DNA from 2 places in the Halorhodospira sp. 9622 genome. Region 2 is predicted to be linked to the other one. Evidence: riboswitches for the same ligand, from Rfam matches in the RefSeq annotation. Region 2 holds a riboswitch; the other holds the start of a gene.
What was found. A riboswitch is a leader RNA that binds a small molecule or an ion and turns the genes downstream of it on or off. The one in region 2 is predicted to bind cobalamin.
Positions count from the first base shown of each region.

Region 1: another riboswitch for cobalamin. It lies ahead of LRG07_RS09770 (ABC transporter substrate-binding protein); the one in region 2 lies ahead of LRG07_RS04340 (TonB-dependent receptor plug domain-containing protein).

Region 1 is NZ_JAJNRE010000016.1:27,195-37,856, forward strand. Features, by position in the region: gene cobJ (precorrin-3B C(17)-methyltransferase) at 1-216, opposite strand, end outside; gene LRG07_RS09725 (cobalamin biosynthesis protein) at 213-611, opposite strand; gene LRG07_RS09730 (cobalamin biosynthesis central domain-containing protein) at 611-1,351, opposite strand; gene cobI (precorrin-2 C(20)-methyltransferase) at 1,348-2,100, opposite strand; gene cbiE (precorrin-6y C5,15-methyltransferase (decarboxylating) subunit CbiE) at 2,097-3,395, opposite strand; gene LRG07_RS09745 (precorrin-8X methylmutase) at 3,392-4,060, opposite strand; gene LRG07_RS09750 (sirohydrochlorin chelatase) at 4,071-4,895, opposite strand; gene cobM (precorrin-4 C(11)-methyltransferase) at 4,908-5,687, opposite strand; gene LRG07_RS09760 (ABC transporter ATP-binding protein) at 5,677-6,474, opposite strand; gene LRG07_RS09765 (iron ABC transporter permease) at 6,471-7,562, opposite strand; gene LRG07_RS09770 (ABC transporter substrate-binding protein) at 7,555-8,670, opposite strand; cobalamin riboswitch at 8,812-8,985, opposite strand; gene LRG07_RS09775 (HD-GYP domain-containing protein) at 9,225-10,400, shown strand; gene LRG07_RS09780 (trans-aconitate 2-methyltransferase) at 10,402-10,662, opposite strand, start outside.
Region 2 is NZ_JAJNRE010000005.1:70,381-81,042, reverse strand. Features, by position in the region: gene LRG07_RS04370 (putative nucleotidyltransferase substrate binding domain-containing protein) at 1-119, shown strand, start outside; gene LRG07_RS04365 (response regulator transcription factor) at 201-578, shown strand; gene LRG07_RS04360 (exonuclease domain-containing protein) at 578-2,701, shown strand; gene LRG07_RS04355 (hypothetical protein) at 2,703-2,900, shown strand; gene LRG07_RS04350 (ATP-binding protein) at 2,897-5,704, shown strand; gene LRG07_RS04345 (hydrolase) at 5,701-6,675, shown strand; gene LRG07_RS04340 (TonB-dependent receptor plug domain-containing protein) at 6,689-8,752, opposite strand; cobalamin riboswitch at 8,881-9,125, opposite strand; gene LRG07_RS04335 (cobyric acid synthase) at 9,234-10,662, opposite strand, start outside.

The DNA of each region.
Region 1 (10,662 bases), on a different contig from region 2:
GGCTGCCTCGACCCGGTCAAGCTCCTCGGTCATGGCCTTGCCGATCACTGTCTTACCTTCCAGCAGCTCCGGGATCAGCTTGAGGTACGTCTGGTAACCGATGACCACCTCGGCCTCGGCGATCGCCTCTCGGGCCCGCGCAGTCATGTGCGCCGGGTCACCCGGGCCGATCCCCACCAGAAGGATCTGCCCCGGAGGGGGAACATCGCCTGTCATGCGTTCAGCCTCGCTATCGATACCGTGGCGTTGCGTCCGTCGCCGCCCCGCCAGCGGCGTTTCTCGATGATCAGATCGGCGCTGTCGGCATCGGCCCGGCACAGCGCCGCCGCTTCGGCGACCGCCGGCGTCCCGGTGTGCCGGCGCACCACCTCAGAGGGGTGCGGCACCGGGATCGCGGCCAGTTGCGTCGCCGGATAGAAAACCAGGGGCCAGCCGTGGGCCCGCGCCAGGGCGTGCAGCGCCGGTTCATCGCGCTTGAGGTCGATACTCGCCACCGCAACCACGTCCGCGTTGCACAGCCCAGCCTCGGCCAGTGCCGCGGCCACCGCCGCGGCCACCGTCTCCTCCGCCGCACCGCGGTCACAGCCAATCCCCAACACCACACGCGGCATTACGGACCCCGGCGCGCGGTTCGGTAGCGTACCAGCCGATCGCCCAGGCGTGCCTGCCAATCGGCGGACGGCGCCTCGTCGCGGACCCAGAGCACGGCACTGTAGGCCCCCGGGTCCAGGGCATGGGACTTGGTGAAGCGGTACAGGTTCGCCGGTGGTGGGGTTGCCGGGCGCCAGGTGTCGGCCTCCTCGATCAGCGCGACCGGCTCACCGTGAAGCAGCGCCGCCGCGGCCCGACGTAGGGCTGCAGTGGACGCCACCACCCGCCAGCCCTGCTCCCGGCCGAGCAGGTCCACCGCAGGCAACCCGCGTCGGTCCGAGGCCGTGGTCACCACGGGAGTGGCGCCGAGTTCCCGGGCGACGCGCTGCGCCCAGGCATTGGCCCCGCCCAGGTGGCCGCCGAGCACCGCCACGGCGAAATGCGCCGAATCATCCACGCTGACCACCCCGGGGTCACGGGTCTTATCGACCAGATACGGGGCGAGCAGGCGCACACAGGCACCCACCGAGGCGAAGCAGATAACCTGTTCGAGGGGGGAGCGGAGACGCTCCCCCAAGGCCTCCGCGAGTGCCCCGGATGCCACCGGCGTGCAGCGCTCGCCGTGGTCGGCCAGCAGTGGCGCGACCCGCTCGGTGACCAGGATTTCCGCCCCGGGCCAGAGCACCGCCAGGCGCGCCGCACCGGCGGCACCGCCACGGCTGACCACCACCAGCAACAGCCCTGCACCCGCCTCGCTCAAACGCCCTCGCCTCCTCCGCGGGGCGCGCCGGAGCGGCCCTTGCAGACCATCAGCAGCGAGAGGTAATGAACCGTCTCGCCGCGCAGCCCGGTGATCTCCGTAACCACCCGCTCCTGAGGGGTGCCGACGCGCTCGACGAAGACGCTGGCGTCGCTCAACCCGCGCCGCTCGAGCAGCTCGATCAGCGGGTCGAGCAAGGGCTTGACCTTGAGCAGCACCAGCGTATCCACCTCCGGCAACAGTCGTTCCACGGTCTCCATCCCGTACCCCCCCGGGAGCACCGCCAGCGCGTCGCCCTGGCTGGCCAACGGCCAGCCGACGCGCGCCGGGGCCGCCAGGAAGGAGGCCACCCCCGGGATGGTCTCCACTCCGGCACCGGGCTCCTCGGCGAGCACGGTACGGGCCAGGTGCCCGAAGGTGGCGTAGGTCGAGGCATCGCCCTCGACCAGGAAGGCCACATCCCGCCCCTGCGCCAGGGTCGTGGCCACGGTCGTCGCCGCCCGCCCCCAGTGCAGCGCCAGCGTCCCCGGGTCGTGGGTCATCGGGAAGACCAGGGGCATGGCATCGTCCGGTGCCACCAGCCCGCCGCGCTCGACGATATCCAGCGCGTAGCTGCGCTGCCCTTGGGCCCGCACCGGATACGCCCAGCGCGCATCTCCCTGCAGGACCTGCCAGGCCCGGCGCGTGATCCATCCAGGATCCCCGGGGCCCAGCGAAACCCCGATCAACCTTCCCGAGGCTGTCGTCATGCTGTCTCCGTCTTGTTCGCCGTGAGTACCCAGACCGGGTTCTCCGCGCGGAAAGTGCGCATCCCGGCCAGCTCACCACTGCGGCTGGCCTGCAGCTGCACCGCCTCCCACTGCACGGTCCCCTGGGCCGCGGCGGCATCGAGCCGGGCCATGGCCTGTTGGAGATTCTCCAGGGTCACCACGTTGATCACCAGCCGCCCGCCCGGACGCAGTCGCTCCAGGCAGTGGTCGATCAACGTGCCCAGTGCTCCGCCGGAGCCACCGATGAACACCGCGTCCGGATCCGGCCATTGTTCCAGCCCCTGCGGAGCCCGGCCGTGATGGAGCGTGACATTCCCCGCCCGACGCCGGCGCCGATTCTCCTCGGCGATGGCGAGATCCTCGAGGCGGCGCTCCATGGCCCAGACATGCCCCCGCGGGCAGAGCCTCGCGGCCTCGAGGGCCACCGCCCCGGAACCGGTCCCGATATCCCAGACCCGGCTCTCGGCGGTCAGCGCCAGACTGGCCAGGGCAACCGCCCGGACCTCCCGCTTGGTGATCAGGCCGCGCTGCGGGCGACGCTGGGCAAACGATGCATCGGCCCCGGCGAATGGCCAGGCCAGTGCCGCCGTACGGCGCCGCACCAGCGCCACATGGGGCTGCGCATACCGGTGCGCCGCAGCGCTGCCGAGCGGCGCCGGCGGATGGAGCTGTTCATCCTCCCGCCCGATGCGCGCCACTACGGCCACCTCCAGTTCTTCATCGCTGTAGCCGACCGCCTGCAGCTGCCGGGCCAGCCAGTCGGCGCCATTCTCACCGGTGGTGTAGACCGCCACGCGCTCGTGATCATCCAGGGCACGCAGCACCCCGCTCATCGGGTGCTCGGGCGACGCCGCCTGCGCCGACCAGTCATCGGCCGCGCGGCCGTGCACCGAGGCGATGGCGGTCTGCGCCACCGGCCAACCGAGCCGGGCACAGGCCAGCTGAACCAGCGACGGGGCCGGCAGTACCCGGCAGCGCGCGGCACCGAGGCTCGCGGTGACGCGCTCGCCAATGCCGTGGCAGAGCGGGTCGCCACTGGCAAGAACCACCACGTGCCGCCGCTGCGCCGCCGCGGCCTCGATCCAGGCCGGAACTTGCGCCACGCTGCCGGTCAGATCCCGGCGCTCCGCCCCGGGGGCCAGGGGCGCACAGGTTTCGAGAACGCGCCGCCCGCCGATGAGCAGATCCGCCCCGGCGATCGCCTCGCGGGCAGCAGGCGCCAGCGCTTCGGGGCCGTCATCCAGCACGCCGACGATGGTGCACACGGGGCTCACGCGCCGGCCTCCCCGGCCAGGCCAAGCAGGGCGTGGAGGCAGGCCACCACCGCCGGCGTCCCGCCCTTGCGCCCGGCCGTGGCAATCCACGGCACCCGCTGTTGCGCCATAGCCTCGTCGCTGGACTCGGCGGCGGCGACAAATCCCACCGGCATGGCGATCAGAAGTCGCGGCGCCACCTCGCCACGCTCGATGCGCGCGAGGATCGCCCGCAGGGCGGTCGGGGCGTTGCCCACGGCGACCATGGCGCCGTCGAGCCGCCCCTGCTCGGCGGCCAGGGCGACGGCCTGCTCGGCCCGTGTCGTCCCGGCGCGCTCGGCACGCTCCGCCGCTTGCGGGTCGTTCATCAAGCAGTGGGCCTCGACCCCGAAATAGCGCAGGCGTGCCGCCGAGAGGCCGACCCGGATCATCTCGACATCGACGAACACCGGCGCCCCGGAGCGGATCGCCGCCACCCCGGCTGCCACCGCCTGGGGATGGAAGCGGGTCACACCGTTGAAATCAAAATCCGCCGTGGCGTGGATCATGCGCCGGACTACCGGCCACTGTGCGGTGTCGTAGGCGCTGCGATCTCCGGCCTCGGCATCAACACGGGCGAAGGAGCACTCCTCGATACGCCGCCCGGAGGCGGTCTGCTGCTCGGTCACGGACGGCTCACGGGACATTGCGGCACCCTCAGTGGTGGTGATGATGGTGGTGATGACCGGCCGCGGCCCGGTGCGGACAGCCGTCGCACTCGAGCATGGCCTGCCCGGTCCGCGCCTCCTCCACCCGGTGGGCGATCAGATCGAAGACTTCCGGCTCGAAACCGAGATAATCCGCCACGGCGAAGACCGTCCGGGGATACTGGATGCGCAGCCGCTCCACCTGTTGCTCGATGCGCTCGATCAACCGTCCGGTGAACAGGTAGTACGGCAGGATCACCTGTTGCGTCGCGCCCAGCAGGTGGTGGCGCTGCACCACCGCCTCCAGGCGCGGGTGCGTCACGCCAGTGAAGGCGATATCGACCAGGTCATGCTCGCCACCCTCGTAGAGCCACCGCCCCAACCGCGCGAGCTCCCCGTTGGCGGTGCGGTCCGAGGACCCCCGACCGAGCAGGATGACGCCGGTGGTCCGCGGATCGGGGACGTGCAGGGCCTGCATGGCATCGCGCAGACGCCGCTCGACCAGACCCAGCGACGATTCACTGACTCCCAGGTGGCGTGCCAGGCGGAAATCGACGCCGGGGTGCCGCTCTCGAGCCGCATCGACCTGCTCGGGCACCTCGAGTTTCACGTGCCCGGCGGCATTGAGGATCAGCGGCACGGCAATGACGCGCTCGGCACGGGCCGCGGCGCGATCCAGGCCCTCGCTAAGCAGCGGATCGGCGAACTCGATGAAGCAGGTCTCCAGTCGCCAGTCCGGATAGCGCTCGGCCAGCATCCCGGCGAACCGGCGGATCTCCTCATTGCCGTCCTCTTGGCGTGATCCATGCCCGATCAGAAGGATACAATCACTCATTCAGAAACGTCCTCAGCTTTCAGGGCGGCGGAAACGGTGCGCGAAGTCCGGATCGTAGAGCCGCGAGCGCGCCGCCGGCGCCGCCTGCCGCGCCCCCAGCGCCGGTCCAACCAGGATCATCGTCTGGCTGTTGAGCCCGGCGGCGCGGCAGTCTTCGGCGAGATCGCGGATGCAGGTGCGCAGCACCTGCTCCACCCCGGGCCAGGAGGCGCGGTGGACCACCACCACCGGGGCATCCTCTTCCCAACCACCCCGGCAGAGGGCGTCCGCCAGGCGCTCCAGCAGGGTGATCGAGAGATAGATGCACAGGGTGCTGCCGTGGCGGGCTAGGTCGGCGAGCTGCTCGCCGGCCGGCATGGGGGTACGCCCCTCCACCCGGGTGAAGATCACGGTCTGAGTCCCCTCGGGCAGGGTCAGGCTCTCGCCGGCGGCCGCCGCGGCAGCCATCGCCGAGGTCACCCCCGGGACCAGGTGGACCGGGATGCCAGCCGCATCCAGCGGACGCACGATCTCCACGAAAGCGCCGTAGAGCCCCGGATCGCCGGGCTGCAACCGCACCACGCGGCGTCCGGCCCGGGCGCGCTCGAGCAGCCAGCCCTGGATCTCCTCCAGGGTCATGCCCTTGGAGTCGGCGACCTCACAGTGGGGCGGCGCCCATTCCAGCACCCCGGCGGGTACCAGCGAGCCGGCGTAGAGCACGGCGTCCGCCGCCGCGACACGATCCCGCCCGCGGACCGTGATCAGATCGGCCGCCCCGGGCCCCGCCCCCACGAACCAGACCTCACCCGTCATGCACACCCCCTCTCTGCTGCAATCGGTAGCCGACCACGAAGGGCGCCTGCTGGTGCTCGACAACGCGGACATCCACGTCATAGGCGGCACGGATGGTCGGCGTGTCGATCACCGCCTGCGGCGGTCCGTCGGCCATGACCCGGCCATCGCGCAGCAGCACGATGCGGTCAGCCAGTTGCACGGCGATGTTGATATCGTGGAGCACGACCAGCACGCCCTGCCCCTGTTCCCGGGCGCACGCGGTCAGGATCTCGATGGCATCGCGCTTGTGCTTCATGTCCAGATGGTTGGTTGGCTCGTCGAGCAGCAGGAACGGCGTCTGCCGGACCAGCGCCCGGGCGATGGCCGCTTTTTGCCGCTGCCCGCCGCTGATCTCGGTCAGCGGCGCCTGCGCCAAATCCGCCATACCCAGACGCTCGAGCACAGCCTCGGCGCGGGCGAGGTCCGCCGGATCGTGCCGCCAGCTCGCCCGACGCAGACCGAGCAGTACACTCTCGAGCACGGTCAGCGGGTAGACGGCATCGGCGGTCTGCGCCACGTAGGAGAGCCGGCGGGCGATGCGCGCCTGCCGCTGCCCCTGCACCGGCTCACCGGCGATGGTGAGGGTCCCGTGGCGCGGACGCAGGATGCCGGTGATGCACTTGAGCAGCGTGCTCTTGCCAGAGCCGTTGGGCCCGATCAGGGCGACCACCTCGCCGGCTTCCACGCGGGCGTCGACACCGCGAAGCACCTCGGTGCGCCGATAGGCGTAGCGCACGCCGCGCAGTTCGATCCCGGTCGCCGTCACGCCCCCCCTCCCGTCTCGCGGCGACGCAGGATCAGGTAGATGAAAAGCGGCGAACCGATGAACGCCGTGACCACCCCCACGGGCAACACCACCGATTCGAAGGCGTGCAGCGATACCAGATCCGCCAGCGTCAGCAGCAGGGCGCCAATCAGGGCAGTGGCCGGGATCAGGAAGCGGTGATCCGAGCCGATCAAAAGCCGCGCTAGGTGCGGCGCCACCAGACCGAGGAAGCCGATCCCGCCGGTGAACGCCACGGTGACCGCAACCAACAGGGCGACCAGGAACATCAGGCCGATGCGCAGCGGACCGACCGCGATCCCCAAGCTGGTGGCGGTCTCGTCACCGAGCAGCAACCGGTTCAGATCGCCGCTTTTCCAGAGGAAGACCGGCAGGGTCGCCACCAGCGCCGCACTGATGAATACGAAGCTCTCCCAGTCGGCGCGGCTGAGGCTGCCCACGCTCCAGAACATGACCTCTCGGGTGGCGTCGGCATCAGCGAAGTAGATCAGCAGCGTCGTGGTCGCCCCGAAGAAGTACATCAGGGCGATGCCGGCGAGGATCAGGCTCATCGGCGTCGCCCCCTTCCACTGCCCGATGAGCAGGATGAGCAGGGACACCGCCATGGCGAAGAGGAAGGCGTTGCCGACGATGCCGTAAACACCGAAGGCCGAGAAGCCGAAAATGATCGCCAGCGCCGCCCCCAGCGAGGCTCCCGAGGCGATCCCCAGGGTGAACGGCGAGGCCATGGGATTGCGCAGCAGGCTCTGCAGGATGACGCCGCCGAGCGCCAGCCCCATGCCGGCCACCATCGCGGTGGCCAGGCGCGGCAGGCGGATGTTCCAGACCACGTTCTCGGTCTGCGCGCTGACCCACGACGCCCCGAGCGGGCGAGCCACCAGCGCCTGCACCACCTCGCTCAGCGGGATGCCCATCGGGCCCAGCGCCAAGCCAAAGCCCGCCGTAGCCACCAGGGCTGCCGCCAGGCCGAGCAGCACCAGCGTCTTGGCCCGGTTCGCGCGCGTGTAGTCGTCAATGAGGCCCCGCGGTGGCGCCGGCCGGACGGGGGTGCCGACGGTCAACTCAGCCATCCTCGAGGCTGCTGAGCTCCATGAGCCGGTCGTAGAGACCGGGGTCGCCGTAGAAGACCTCCAGAATCTCCTCGCCGCGGTCGCGGAGATCGACGCCTGCCATGGCCTCCGGGTAGAGGACGCGAGCCATGTGCACCAGATCGATCAACCCCGTCGCCAGGTCCCAGCCCATGTAGGTGCCCTTGAAGCGGTGGATACGCTCCGCCTCGATGGCTGCTACACCGGACAAGCGCTCATCGTCGAGCACCTCGGCGCGTTCCACGCGACTCGCTCGGGACGGTGTGTGGAGGAGGATATGCTGGGGATCCCAGCTCAGCAGCTCCTCGGCACTGACCTCGCCATCGTCGCCGGCACGGCCGGCAGTGACCATCTCGGCACCGAGCAGCTCGACGGGGAAGTAGAAGGAGACGTGGTTGTAGAGATTGCGCCGGTGGGCCAGATAGACCCGAGGCGGCTGCTCGCCAGCGACCCGCTGCTGCACGGCGGAGACCGTGGCGTGGTAGAAATCGAGCAGCTCTTCGGCCCGCTCCTCGCGACCGGACACTTCGCCGAGGAGCCGGTAGGCCTGTTCGATCTGCTCCTCGACGGCCTCCTGCGACGCCCGCTCCCGGCCCAGGGTGTTCAGCGCCACCACCGGTACGCCCAGCTGTTGCTCGTAGCGTTCTGCCTGTTCGGCCATCGCCTGATCGTCATCACCGCGGCTGAAGGCCCAGTAGATAAACAGATCCGGCTCCGTGGCGAGCACCCGCTCGGCACTGAACTCCGAACCGGGCTGGCCGCCGCCGACCATGGCCACCTCGTCAAGGCGCCCGAAGGCCTCGACCTCGATGGGCTTCGCCTCGGAGAAACGCGAGCCGTACATATCGCTCGGGATGCCCACCAGGCGCTCCTCAACCCCCAGGTGGAGCGCCATGCGGAAGGCGTCGACATTGACCGTGGCGATCCGCTTGGCCGATTCCGGGACCTCCACGCTGCGGCCGAGCATATCCTCAACCTCACGGGTTTCCCGGGCACCCCCTCCATCCGGATCATCGTCGAGGGCATCCCCACACCCGCCGAGGATAAGGCCGACCCCGGCCACGAGGGCGATGCATGGATTGCGGTGCATGGCTCCTCCAGTCACTGGATCCAGTACGCCATGCGGGGAGCGGGTCGGAAACGGGCACGCCGTGGCGCTGGGACAGGGCGCGGCTGAAGCTACCGTCACCGCCACGCACGGTTCCCCGCCGTGTGGCTGCGACCCCCAGACCGGTCTCCGGGCTCGCGAGCGGGGTCGAACCCCGGGCGCCGCGCCTTCCCGCACCGGGTGCCAGGGACACCGTGGATGCAGTGGCGATGCAGCGCCCACTCTCGCCTACCGTTGCGGGGACAGCGTCGGCCTTGCCTGCGCCCGCCCGGGCCGCAGTGCGCACCGACTTCCCGACCGTCCCCGGCGCTGTCGGGCGGACCACGCGGCGGGGAACGGCCCCGGCAGCGATGGTAACTGCCAGGTCACCTGGGGAGGCTGGACTCTACGGCCGGCTCGGGGCAGCTGTCAACGCGGCCCGATCGGGCGCCCAGCCGGGCCGATGGCCACAACCTCGAACTTTATGGCACAATTGCGCCGTATCAAAGAAGGGTATGGACGCCCGCGACCCCTCCCGACCCCCCGACGGAGATGTCATGGGCACAGACGCGAATTCACCCTGCCCCCAGGCGGGTGACATAGTCACCGACGCGCTGGATACCCTGCCGCTGAGCGACCAGGAACCGCACCTGCGCCTTAGCGAGCGCTTTGAACGCCTGCGCTGCCATATCAACCAAGCGCTGCCCGGCGGCGCGATCCACCGCATCGCCGTCGCCATCTACGAACCGGACGCCAACCGTCTCAAGACCTACGGCGCCGGCGGCGATGCTCCCAGCCCCCTGGATCACTACGAGACCCGGCTGGGCGAGGCCCCCACCCTGCGCGCCCTGGCCGAGGCGCCGCAGGTGCGCATCATCGACGACTACCGGGAACACCCCAGCCCGAAACCGCACACCGTCAGCATCCGCGAGAGCGGGTTGCGCGCCGGGATGATCCTGCCGCTGCAGCACGACGAGAATTTCTTCGGCTTCCTGTTCCTCAACTCCCGGCGGCCGGGCTACTTCTCGGAGGCCGTCGTCGAGCGGCTGGCGCCTTACATCGACCTGGCCCGCTTGCTCGCCATCACCTCCATCCGCACCACGCAGACCCTGCGCGGCGCGGCGCGCACGGCCATGGCCTTCGGCCGTGCGCGGGACGACGAGACCGGTGGCCACCTCGCCCGGATGGCGGAGTACAGCCGACTGATCGCTCTCGAGCTGGCCGCAGCTCACGGTCTCGGCGACGAATACATCGAGATGGTCTATCAGTTCGCCCCGGTGCATGACGTGGGCAAGATTGCCGTCCCCGACGGCATCCTGCTCAAGCCCGGCCGGCTCACCGACGAGGAGTTCGCGCAGATGCGCGAGCACGTCAGCCGCGGCGTGGCCATGGTGCTGGCGATGACCGAGGAGCTGGGGCTGAGCGAGGACCGGCGGGCGGCCATCATGCGCAACATCGTCGCCTACCACCACGAGCGCCTTGACGGCAGCGGGTATCCGACCGGTGCACGCGGCGAGCAGATCCCGCTGGAGGGGCGCATTGTGGCCGTCGCCGACGTCTTCGACGCCCTGACCAGCGAGCGCCCCTACAAACGGCCTTGGGGTTTCGCCGAGGCTGCCGAGACCCTGCGCGCCGAGGCAAAGGCGGGCAAGCTGTGCGGGGAGTGCGTGGAGGCTTTCCTGCGCCGGGGCGCCGAGATCGAGGCGATCAGACAGCGCCACGGCCACCGCTGAGCTAGCCGCACACGTCCAAACGAGCGCGACAGGCCCGCGGAATCCGGTAGAGATAGACCGGGGCGTCCAGGCGCACGGGCGGCCGGTGCACGGCGCACGGTTGCCAGCCCGGGATGCGGAACGTGTTGCTCACCACCAGCGCCCCGGCGGGCAACTCCCGGCGCCATCGCGGCTCGAGCTCGCGAATCGCCTCAAGGTGCAGATAGCAAACCACCGCACGGGCATCACGGAAGGACACCTGGCGCAGGTCGCGGCGCCGGAA
Region 2 (10,662 bases):
TTCCGGACAAGTACATCGACCCCGAGGAGCTGGACGACCTGACCCGGCAGTCCCTGGCGACGAGCATGAAAGCGGTCAAGCGCTTCCAGGACCGCGTACAAGGCGTCTTCGGCCTTTAGAATAGGGCGCTCGCCGGGGGGGGCAGCACGCCCCCGGCGATGGCGACCCGGCACGATAACCGAGAGGAGGCGGCCACGAAGATGAGCCAAGAGATCCTGATCGTGGACGATGAGGACAACATCGTCTTGTCCCTGGAGTTCCTGATGAAGCAGGCCGGTTTCGAGGTACGCACCGCCCAGGACGGCGAGCAGGCCCTCGAGGCCCTCGAGGCGCGCATCCCGGACCTGGTGCTGCTCGACGTGATGATGCCCCGCAAGGACGGCTACGAGGTCTGTCAGGAGATTCGCCAGCGCGCCGAGTGGGCGCACCTGCCGGTGGTCATGCTCACCGCCAAGGGCCGTGACGTGGAGCGCGAGAAGGGGCTGGCCATGGGCGCGGACGACTACATCACCAAGCCGTTCTCGACCCAGGAAGTGGTGGAGACGGTCCAGCACATCCTGGCCAACGGGGCGCAGTGATGGCCAGCGCCATGGCTCGCCGCCGGCTGAAGTTCTGGGCACCGGCACTGTTCCTGCTCCTGCTGATCGCCGCTGCGCTGGCCACCGTCGGTTACTTGACCCTGGGCCACGTCCCCGAGGGCCCGGAGCGCGCCAACGCGCTGCTCGCCTTCGGGGCCGCCGGCGCCGTGCTCATGGGGGCCACCGTAGCCATCTGGATCCTCCTCGACGCCGCGGTGATCCGCCCTCTGGGTGCCCTGGCCCGCGGCGCATCGATCATGGCCCACTCCAATCCGGCCCACGAGCTGGAGATCCCGAGCATGCACCTGCTCGGCGAACTCCCGGAGAGCTTGCAGACCCTCGGCAGCAATCTCTACGAGAGCCGCCGCGAGGTGGCCAAGGCGCTGGGCTCCGGCGCGCAGGGGGCGGAGAACCAGAAAACGCGCCTGGAGATCGTCCTGCGCGAAATCCAGCAGGGTGTGATCGTTTGCGACACCGAGGGGCGGATCCTGCTCTACAACCCGGCCGCCGGGGAGATCCTGCGCAACGACGCCCTGGGCCTCGGGCGCTCGATCTACGATGTGCTGGCCCGCTCGGCGGTGGACCACACCCTGGAGATGCTCCAGCACCGGCTGGCCATCGCCGAGGACCACACGGTCGCCGAAAACCGGGCCGAGTTCGTCTGCGCAACGGTAGACGACGGTGCCCTGCTGCACTGCCGGATGAGCCTGCTGCCCTCCTCCAGCCCGCTGCGCTCCGGTTTCGTGCTGACCCTGGAGGACATCACCCGCAAGATCGAGGGGGTGGCACGACGTGACCACGCCCTGCGCAGCGCCGTCGAATCGCTGCGCGCACCGCTGGCGAACCTGCGCGCCGCCGCCGAGAGCCTCGGGCAGGGCGACGAGGCCATGGCCCGCGAGCAGCGGCAGTCCTTCGAGGCCATGATGGTCCACGAGAGCCGCGAGCTGAGCCGGCGCTTCGAGCGCATGGCCCGGGAAACCCACCGCCTGGTCTCCGCCCCATGGACGATGGCGGACATCAGCAGCGCCGATCTCTTCGCCAGTGTGCTGCGCCGCCATCCCGAGGGGCTGCCCCGGGTGGAGGTGGTCGGCATTCCGCTCTGGATGCACGCCGAGAGCCACTCCATCGGCCTGGTGCTGGAGCACCTGCTGCGCCACCTGCGCGGCGACCTGGGTATCGAGTCGGTCCGGGCCGAGCCGCTCATGGGCGACCAGCGGGTCTATCTGGATCTCTCCTGGACGGGGGCACCGATCCCGCCGGAGAAGCTCGAAGGGTGGCTCGACGAGGAGTTGCCCGAGGCCACCGGACAGCTGACACCGCGTGGCGTCCTGGAGCGCCACGACAGCGTGGCCTGGAGCCAGACCCAGCCGCGTTGTGAAGACCGCGCGGTACTCCGCATCCCCGTGCCGGTGTCGCGGCGCCAGTGGGAGCAACCGGGCGAGCGGCTGCCGCCGCGGCCGGAGTTCTACGACTTCTCGCTGGCCGACCAGGCCGCCGACCAGGGCGAGCTGCTCGACCGTCCTCTGGCCCAGCTCTCCTTCGTGATCTTCGACACCGAGACCACGGGCCTGGCCCCTTCGGAGGGCGACGAGATCATCTCCATCGCCGGGGTGCGCATGGTCAACGGCCGCATCCTCGAGGGCGAATGCTTCGAGCAGCTGGTCAACCCGGGCCGGCCCATCCCCAAGGCGTCGATCAAGTTCCACGGCATCCGCGATGAGATGGTCGCCGACAAGCCCGGGATCACCACGGTCCTGCCGCAGTTCAGTGCCTTCGTCGGCGACTCGGTACTGGTCGCCCACAATGCGGCCTTCGACATGAAGTTCATCCGCCTTAAGGAGGAGCAGTGCGGCCTGAGGTTCGAGAACCCGGTGCTCGACACCCTGCTGCTTTCGGTCTTCCTGCACGACCACACCCCCGAGCACACCCTAGAGGCCATCGCCAACCGGCTGGGGGTGGAGATCAGCGGCCGCCACACCGCGCTGGGCGATACCCTGGTCACCGGCGAGATCTTCGCGCAGATGCTACCCCTGCTCGAGGAGCGCGGCGTCACCACCCTGCGCGAGGCCATCAACGCCTCCGAACAGATGATCGAGGTCCGCAAGCAGCAGGCTCAGTTCTGACGTGACGGGACGGCGCAGCGAGCGACTCACCGCCCTGGCCCTGCTCGGGGTGGTGCTGTTTAACTACCCGGTGCTATCGCTGTTCGCGGTGGACGGCAAGGTGCTCGGGGTGCCGGTGCTCTACGCCTACTTCTTTACCGTCTGGGCCGGACTGATCGCGGCCGTCGCCCGGCTCAACCGGGCGGCCGCACGGGGGTGAGCGCCGTGCTGCCGGCCTGGACCATTCTGCTGGTCTCGGCCCTTTACGTCGGGCTGCTCTTCGCCGTCGCCTATACGGCGGACAAGCTCGGCGACCGCGGCCTGTCGCTGGTCAACAACCCGTACGTCTACACCCTTTCCATCGCCGTCTACTGCACGGCCTGGACCTTCTACGGCAGCGTCGGGCTGGCCGCTGAACACGGGCTGGCCTTTCTGACCATTTACCTCGGCCCCACCCTGATGGCCATCGTCTGGTGGGTGGTGTTGCGCAAGATCGTGCGCATCAGCAAGCTCTACCGGCTGACCTCCATCGCCGACTTCATCGCCGCCCGCTACGGCAAGAGCATGCTGCTCGGCGGCCTGGCGGCGTTCATCGCCCTGGTGGGCACCACCCCGTACATCGCCCTGCAGCTGCAGGCCGTCTCATCGAGTTTCGACGTGCTGCTGCACTTCCCCGACATGGAGGCGGTCCAGGCGGGCAGCGCCGGCCTCCTCGACGACAAGGCGCTCTACGTAGCGGTCCTCCTGGCGCTGTTCACCATCCTCTTCGGCACGCGCCACATCGACGCCACCGAGCGCCTGGAGGGCATGGTGGTGGCCGTGGCCTTCGAGTCGGTGGTCAAACTCATCGCCTTCCTGGCGGTGGGGATCTTCGTCACCTTCGTTCTCTTCGCGGGTCCGGTGGAGCTCTTCCGCGAGGCAGCGGCCACCCCGGCCATCCAGGAACTCGGGCTGCTCACCGGGCTGCCCGGCGGCTACCAGAGCTGGATCGCCATGCTGGCGCTGTCAGCCCTGGCCATTCTCTTCCTACCGCGGCAGTGGCAGGTGAGCGTAGTGGAGAACGTCAACGAGGATCATATTCGCACGGCCTCCTGGCTGTTCCCCCTCTATCTGCTGGTCATCAACCTGTTCGTCCTGCCGGTGACACTCGCCGGTCTGCTGTTCTTCGGCGACGAGATCCCCGGGGACGACTACGTCCTCGCCCTACCCCTGGCGGTGGATCAGGGCCTGCTCGGGCTGCTGGTGTACATCGGCGGCTTCTCGGCGGCCACCGGCATGGTCATCGTCGCCACCATCGCCGTGGCCATCATGGTCAGCAACGATATCGTCACCCCGGCCCTGCTGCGGCTGCGCCGCTTCCACGCCCGGGGCCGGCACGACCTGTCGAGGCTGATCGTCGCCATCCGACGCCTGGTGATCTGCGTCATCCTGGCGCTGGGCTATATCTACTACCTGCTCATCGCCGACACCCACGCCCTGGTCTCCATCGGGCTGATCTCCTTCGCCGCGGTGGCCCAGTTCGCGCCGGCGGTGCTGCTCGGGCTGTTCTGGAAGGGGGCGAGCCGGCGCGGGGCGCTGGCCGGGCTGGTGGCCGGCTTCCTGCTCTGGGTCTACACCCTGCTATTGCCCTCGCTGGCCGAGGCCGGCCTGCTTGGCGAACAGCTGCTCCGCGACGGGCCGTGGGGGGTCGAGTGGCTGCACCCCTACGCCCTGTTCGGCCTGGAGGGTATGGATCCGATCGCCCACGCCTTCTTCTGGACCATGCTCGCCAACCTCGGGCTGCTGCTGGGGGTCTCGCTGTTCGATCGACAGGGCGACATGGAGCGCATCCAGGCCACGCTGTTCGTCGACGTCTTCCTGCGCTCCGAGCGCGACGCCCGCTTCTGGGAAGGCACGGCCACCGTGGGCGATCTGCAGGATCTGCTCGGCCGCTTCCTTGGCCCGGAACGCTCCGCCGAGGTGATCCGCGAGTATGGCGCCCACCGCGGCCGCCCGCTGGACGAGGCCGAGCAGGCTCGGCCCGAGCTGGTCAACCACGTCGAGCGCCTGCTCGCCGGGTCCATCGGCTCCGCCTCGGCGCGGGTGATGGTCTCCTCCATCGTCAAGGGTGAGGCCCTCTCCTACGAGGGCGTGATGGAGATCCTCGACGCCACCTCGCGGGCCATCGAGTACTCACGGCAGCTCGAGGAGAAATCCCGCGCCCTGGAGAGCGCCACCGAGGAGCTGCGCGCGGCCAACGAGCGGCTCAAGGAGCTCGACCAGCTCAAGGACGAGTTCGTCTCCATGGTCAGCCACGAGCTGCGCACGCCGCTGACCTCCATCCGCGCCTTCGGCGAGATCCTGCTCAACAACCCCGAGATAGACGCCGATCAGCGCCGCGAATTCCTTGAGGTCGTGGTCCGCGAGAGCGAGCGTCTGACCCGACTGATCAACCAGGTGCTGGACCTGTCCAAGATCGAGAGCGGCTCGGCCCAGTGGCAGCTGGAGGACGTCGACCTCTCGCGCCTGGCCCGCGAGGCGGCCGAGTCTACCCAGCAGCTCTTCGCCGACCGGCAGACGCAGCTGCACATCGAGGTCACCAGCGACGACAACGCCGTCAAGGGTGATCCGGACCGGCTGATGCAGCTGATCATCAATCTGCTCTCCAACGCCTCGAAGTTCACCGAGCCTGGCGAGGGGCAGGTCTGGCTGCGCCTGGAGCCGGGCCGCGGCGACACCCTGCGCCTGTCGGTGACCGACAACGGCCCGGGCATCAGCGAGGAGGATCAGCGACGGATCTTCGACAAGTTCCACCAGATCTCTCAGCAACAGGCCGGCAAGCCCAAGGGCAGCGGTCTGGGGCTGGCCATCTGCCGGCTGATCGCCGACGCCCACTGGGGCACCCTGTGGGTGGAGAGCGAACCCGGCGCCGGGGCCAGCTTCGTCTGCGAACTGCCGTGCGCCGGCGGCGAGCACAGCAACGTCACCGGCTACGTAGCGTTCACCGAACACGGACCGACATCCCCAGGAGAGGCATCCGCGTGACCGATCCGCAGCCCCCCGCCTTCCAACCGGCCTGGTGGCTGCCGGGCCGCCACGCCCAGACCGTCTTCCCGGCCCTGCTGCGCAGCCCGCCGCGGATCCCGCTGACGTCGGAGACCTTCGAGCTGCCCGACGGCGACTTTCTGGAGCTGGCCTGGGGCCCCCCGGGCCAGGGGCTGGCGATTATCGGCCACGGCCTGGGCGGCAGCAGCGACTCGGCCTACGTGCGCGGGCTGGTGGCCGAGCTGGCCCGGCGCGGTATCGGATCGGTGGTCCTGCAGTCGCGGGGGGCCGGGCGGCGGCCCAACCGCCACCGGCGCTCCTACCACGCGGCGGCCTGGGACGATCTGGAGGCGGTGGTCGCCGGCCTGGTCGAGCGGCGCCCCGGGCAGCCCCTGGCGGTGGTCGGCTTCTCGTTGAGCGGCTCGATGCTGCTCAACTGGCTGGCCGAGCGCGGCGACTGCCCGGTGGCGCTGGCCGTGGCCGTCTCGGTGCCGTTCGAGCTGGACCGCTGCGCCGACGCCCTGGAGCAGGGTTTTGCGCGCGTCTACCAGGCGTACCTGCTGCGCCGCCTGCGGGCGATGGCCGCGGCCAAGTTCGCCGCACGCAGCGATGCGCCGGTGCCGGTGGAGCGGATCCGGCGCATCCGCCGCCTGCGCGAGTTCGACGACCTGCTCACCGCGCCGCTGCACGGCTTTCGCGATAGCGCCGACTACTACCGGCGGGCCGGCTGCCGGCAGCGTCTCGGCGCCATCCGCCAGCCCACCCGGATCCTCCACGCGGCGGACGACCCCTTCGTACCATCGGAGACCATCCCGCAGGCCGACGAACTCGGCCCCGGGGTGTCTATGGAGCTGCAGCGCCACGGCGGGCACGTCGGCTTCGTCCACGGCACCCGGCCCGGCTACTGGCTGGACGGGCGGATCGCCGGGCTCATCGAGACCGCGCTCGGCAACCCGCCCTCTACCGGCTAGACCGGCGCCGGGCTCAGAAGCGCAGCGTCCCGGTCACCCGCACGTCCCGGCCCGGCTCATCGCGGATCTGCCACTCGTCGTTCTCCTCCACCGCCAGCGAGGTGTGCTCCGCATACTGCTCATCGAAGAGGTTGTGCACCGCCAGCGCCAGGGTCAGGCGGTCGTCGGCCCACGGCTGCCACTCGGCCTGTACGTCGTGGAGGTGGTAGCCGTCGCGCTCCGGCTCGTCGTCGGGCACGTCGGTGTGATCACCCACCCAGGTGAGCGTGTAGCCCAGGGTCAGGGTCTCGTGGGCCGCCCAGCGCTGATCGAAGACCAGGCGGTCACCGCCGCCCCCACCCAGGCGCCGGATCACCCCCACCGGGTCACCGTCGTCGTCGACGGCCTCGGCGCTGAGGAACGAAAGCCGGGCGTCGTAGGGGCCCACGCCCCAGGCGGCGCGCAGTTCGTAGCCACGCAGGCGGACCGGATCGGGGCGGTTGCGGATCTCGCCGACGAGCGGCTCGGAACGCCCGCTAGGGAAAGCCGGGTCACCGAAACTAAACGGGCTACCCCAGTCATCATTGCGCTCGATGCTGTTCTTGATGCGCGTCTCGAAAAGCGTCGCCTCAAAGTCGAAGCGGTCGCGGGCCGTGATCCAATCCCGCCCCTGGTAGCGCAGGCCGCCCTCCGTGCGGCGCGACTCCTCGGCCTCGAACGGCTCGCCGTCGTTGAGGTTGGTCTCTTCATCGTCGATGTAGGCCAGCCAGCCGATGGGCAGCACGCCGGCACCGCTGACCGCTTCGCCGTAGCCGGCGAACGCACTCCAGCCGGCGCTCATCTCCAGCTCGGCGCTGAGATTGGGCGAGACGGCGTCACCGTCCAGGTCCTGCTCCACCAGGTCCGTGTTGTAGTCGTCGAAGCGCAGCCCCGCCGAGAGGCGCAGCCGCTCCCAACGCATCCGGTTCTGCAGGAAGGCGCCGAAGTTGCGCGAGCGGTGGCTGAGCCGCGGACCGTCGGTCTGGCCGATGCGCCCATCCTCGGTGTAGTAGTCGAAACCGGCGGTGAGCCGGTGACGGGTCGGCCCGGCGTCCAGGGTGAAGGTGTTGCGCACGTCGCCACCGTGCTCCACGGCCCGGGTGGCGGTGCTGCGGTCCTGGCGCTCGAGGCGGTTGTCGTTGCGGTAGACACGGGCCTGCCAGTCCACGTGGGGGTCGGCCGGGCGGTAGCGGTGCTCTGCCGTCCAGGTCTCGCGCCGCTGCTCCTGGCCCACCGGATCCTGCCGGGTGGTCTCGCGCGGGTCGCCGAAGTCACTGCCCCAGGAGCCGTAGTGGTGGTCCCCCTCGAAGGTGTTGCGCTGCACGCCGAAGCGCAGCTGGTGCCCGCTGGCCGGAACCCGGCTGATGCGGGCCAGGTAGTCGCGGTCGCGGCCGCCGGAGTACGGCATGCTCCCGCCGCCGCCAACGCGGTAGTCATCCCGGTTGACCGCACCGATGTGGGCCAGGACGCCCCAGTCGCCGCCCAGCCGGCCGAAGGCGGTGGCCGAGCCGCGCTCGGCCTCGTCGGCGCTGGCGTAGCCAGCGCGCAGGCGGGCCCCGATCTCCTCGTCGGGGTCGAGCAGGTCCTGGGCATCCACGGTCTCAAAGCGAACCGACCCCCCCAGGGCACCGGGGCCCTGGTCCGCCGCCGGACGCGGGTCGAGATCGGCCGACCGCAGCAGGTCCGGGTCGAGGCCGGTCAGGCCACCGCGGTGCTGGTGAAGATTGCGCCCCTGGCGGGCGCCGTCGACGCTGACGTTGAGGTTGCTCGACTCGACACCGCGCAGGTAGAGGCGCTGGGCGTTGCGGCTGCCGCCACCGACCCCGGCCGAGGCCTCGCCGCGGAAGATCTCGGCGCTGCTGGAGGCCTGGCGGCGCTGCAGGGCTTCGCTGTCCGCGCCGCGTCCCAGGGGATCGCCGCCGGCCTCGATGCGCACCGGCGACAGATCGGTGGAGGAAGCGATCGGTTGGTCATCGTCCGCGGCGTGGGCCGGGACCGACACCGCCGTGGCCAGCAAGGCACCGAGCAGGCGCCCGGGTTTTCGATCGTTCGGATTCATGTTCAGCGCTCCTCGTCTTGCGACGGGCGCTGGCGACTCAAACTGGGGGAGCGACGACGGCTGCAGCGCCGCCGCCGGACGGATGGGATCACCGGCAAGCTCACCCCCAGGCGCGCCGCCCGCACGCCGTTTCGTGGGTTGCTGTGGGCCGGTCTCCGGGCTCGTGGGGGGACGCTGGATGCGTCGTTGCGGATCGCCTTCCCGCGAGGGCCGCCGGGTGACGGCTGTCTCGCAGTGGCCTGTGATCCGCAGGCCCCACCTACCGTTGCGGGGGCAGCGCCGGCTTCACTGCTGGGTGCAGCTGGACCGGACTTCCCGTTTAACCCCAGGCGATCCTGTTGCGCCTGCGGGCACCCACATCGAAGTCGCGGAGTTTAGGCAGGCTGATCGGCCGGTTGCAAATCGACGAGCCGGACAGTTCGTCGCAGGGGGCGCGATCCCCGTGCCCACCCCCCGGGGGATGCACCGACGGAACGCGCACCTAGCCCGCCGGCCGCCCCGGCACGCCGAGCGCCTCCAGCCAGGCGGGTTCCAGGGCCTGCTCCAGGGTGTCGGCAAGGCGATCCAGCTCCGCCTCGATGCGCGCCTGCTCGTCGCCACCCTCGCCCTCCAGGGCGAACCACTCCACCAGCAGGGCGCGGCGGAACGGCCCGCTGTCGAAGAGCCGGTGGAGGTAGCTGCCGAGCACGCGGCCGTCGTCGGAGCGCGCCACGAAGGGGAAGAGGCCCTCTTGGGCGCCGGTGACACCGTGGTGGATCTCGTAGCCGGTGACGGTCACCGGCGCCGGCCACTCGGCGTGGCCGTGCACCTCGGCCAGCTGCTTGGTCGCCGCCAGGCGGGTGCGCACCGGCAGCAGGCCTAGGCCCGGGGCGCTGCCGCCGCCCTCGACCCCTTCCGGGTCCTCGATGTGCTCGCCGAGCATCTGCAGGCCGCCACACAGGCCGACCACCCGACCTCCATACCGACAGTGGCGCAGCAGCGCCTCGGCCACGCCGGATTCACGCAGCCAGGCCAGATCCGAGAAGACATGCTTGGAGCCGGGCAGGACGACCAGGTCCGCCCCGTCGAGATCCCGCGGCTGCCGGGCGAAGCGGACGTGGACCCCCGACTCCGCATCCAGGGCGTCGAGATCGTCGTGGTTGCTCATCCGCGGATAGGCCACCGCCACCACCTGCAGGGCGCCGCCGGAGCCGCGCGGCCCAGCCATCCGGTAGGGGGCGTCCTCCTCGGGCAGGTGCAGATCGGGCACCGCCGGGACCACGCCGATCACCGGCACGCCCCCGCGCTCGGCGAGCTGCGCCGGCGCCTCGCCGAGCAGCTCGGGGCTACCGCGGAAGCGGTTGATGATCAGTGCCTCGACCCGGCGCCGGTCGGCCACATCAAGCCACTCCAGGGTGCCGAGCAGGGAGGCGAAGACGCCGCCGCGGTCGATATCGCCCACCAGCCAGACCGGGACGTCGGCGGCCTCGGCAAAGCCCATGTTGGCGATGTCCCCCTGGCGGAGGTTGGGCTCCGCCGGCGAGCCGGCCCCCTCGACCAGGACCACGTCGTAGGCGCCGCGCAGACGCTCGAAGGACTCGAGCACCGGCGGCAGCAACGGCTGGCGGGCCTCGCGGAAGGCGCGCGCCTCGAGCCGCCCGGTGACCTGGCCCTGGAGCACCACCTGGGCGGTGCGCTCGGCCTCGGGCTTGAGCAGCACCGGGTTCATGTCGGTGTGCGCCGGCACCCCGGCGGCCAGGGCCTGGAGCCACTGGCCGCGGCCGATCTCGCCGCCGTCGCGGGTGACCGCCGCGTTGTTGCTCATGTTCTGCGGCTTGAACGGCGCCACGCGGACCCCGTGGCGGGCGAGCAGGCGGCAGAGACCGGCGACCAGCGCCGTCTTGCCGGCGCCGGAGCAGGTGCCCTGGAGC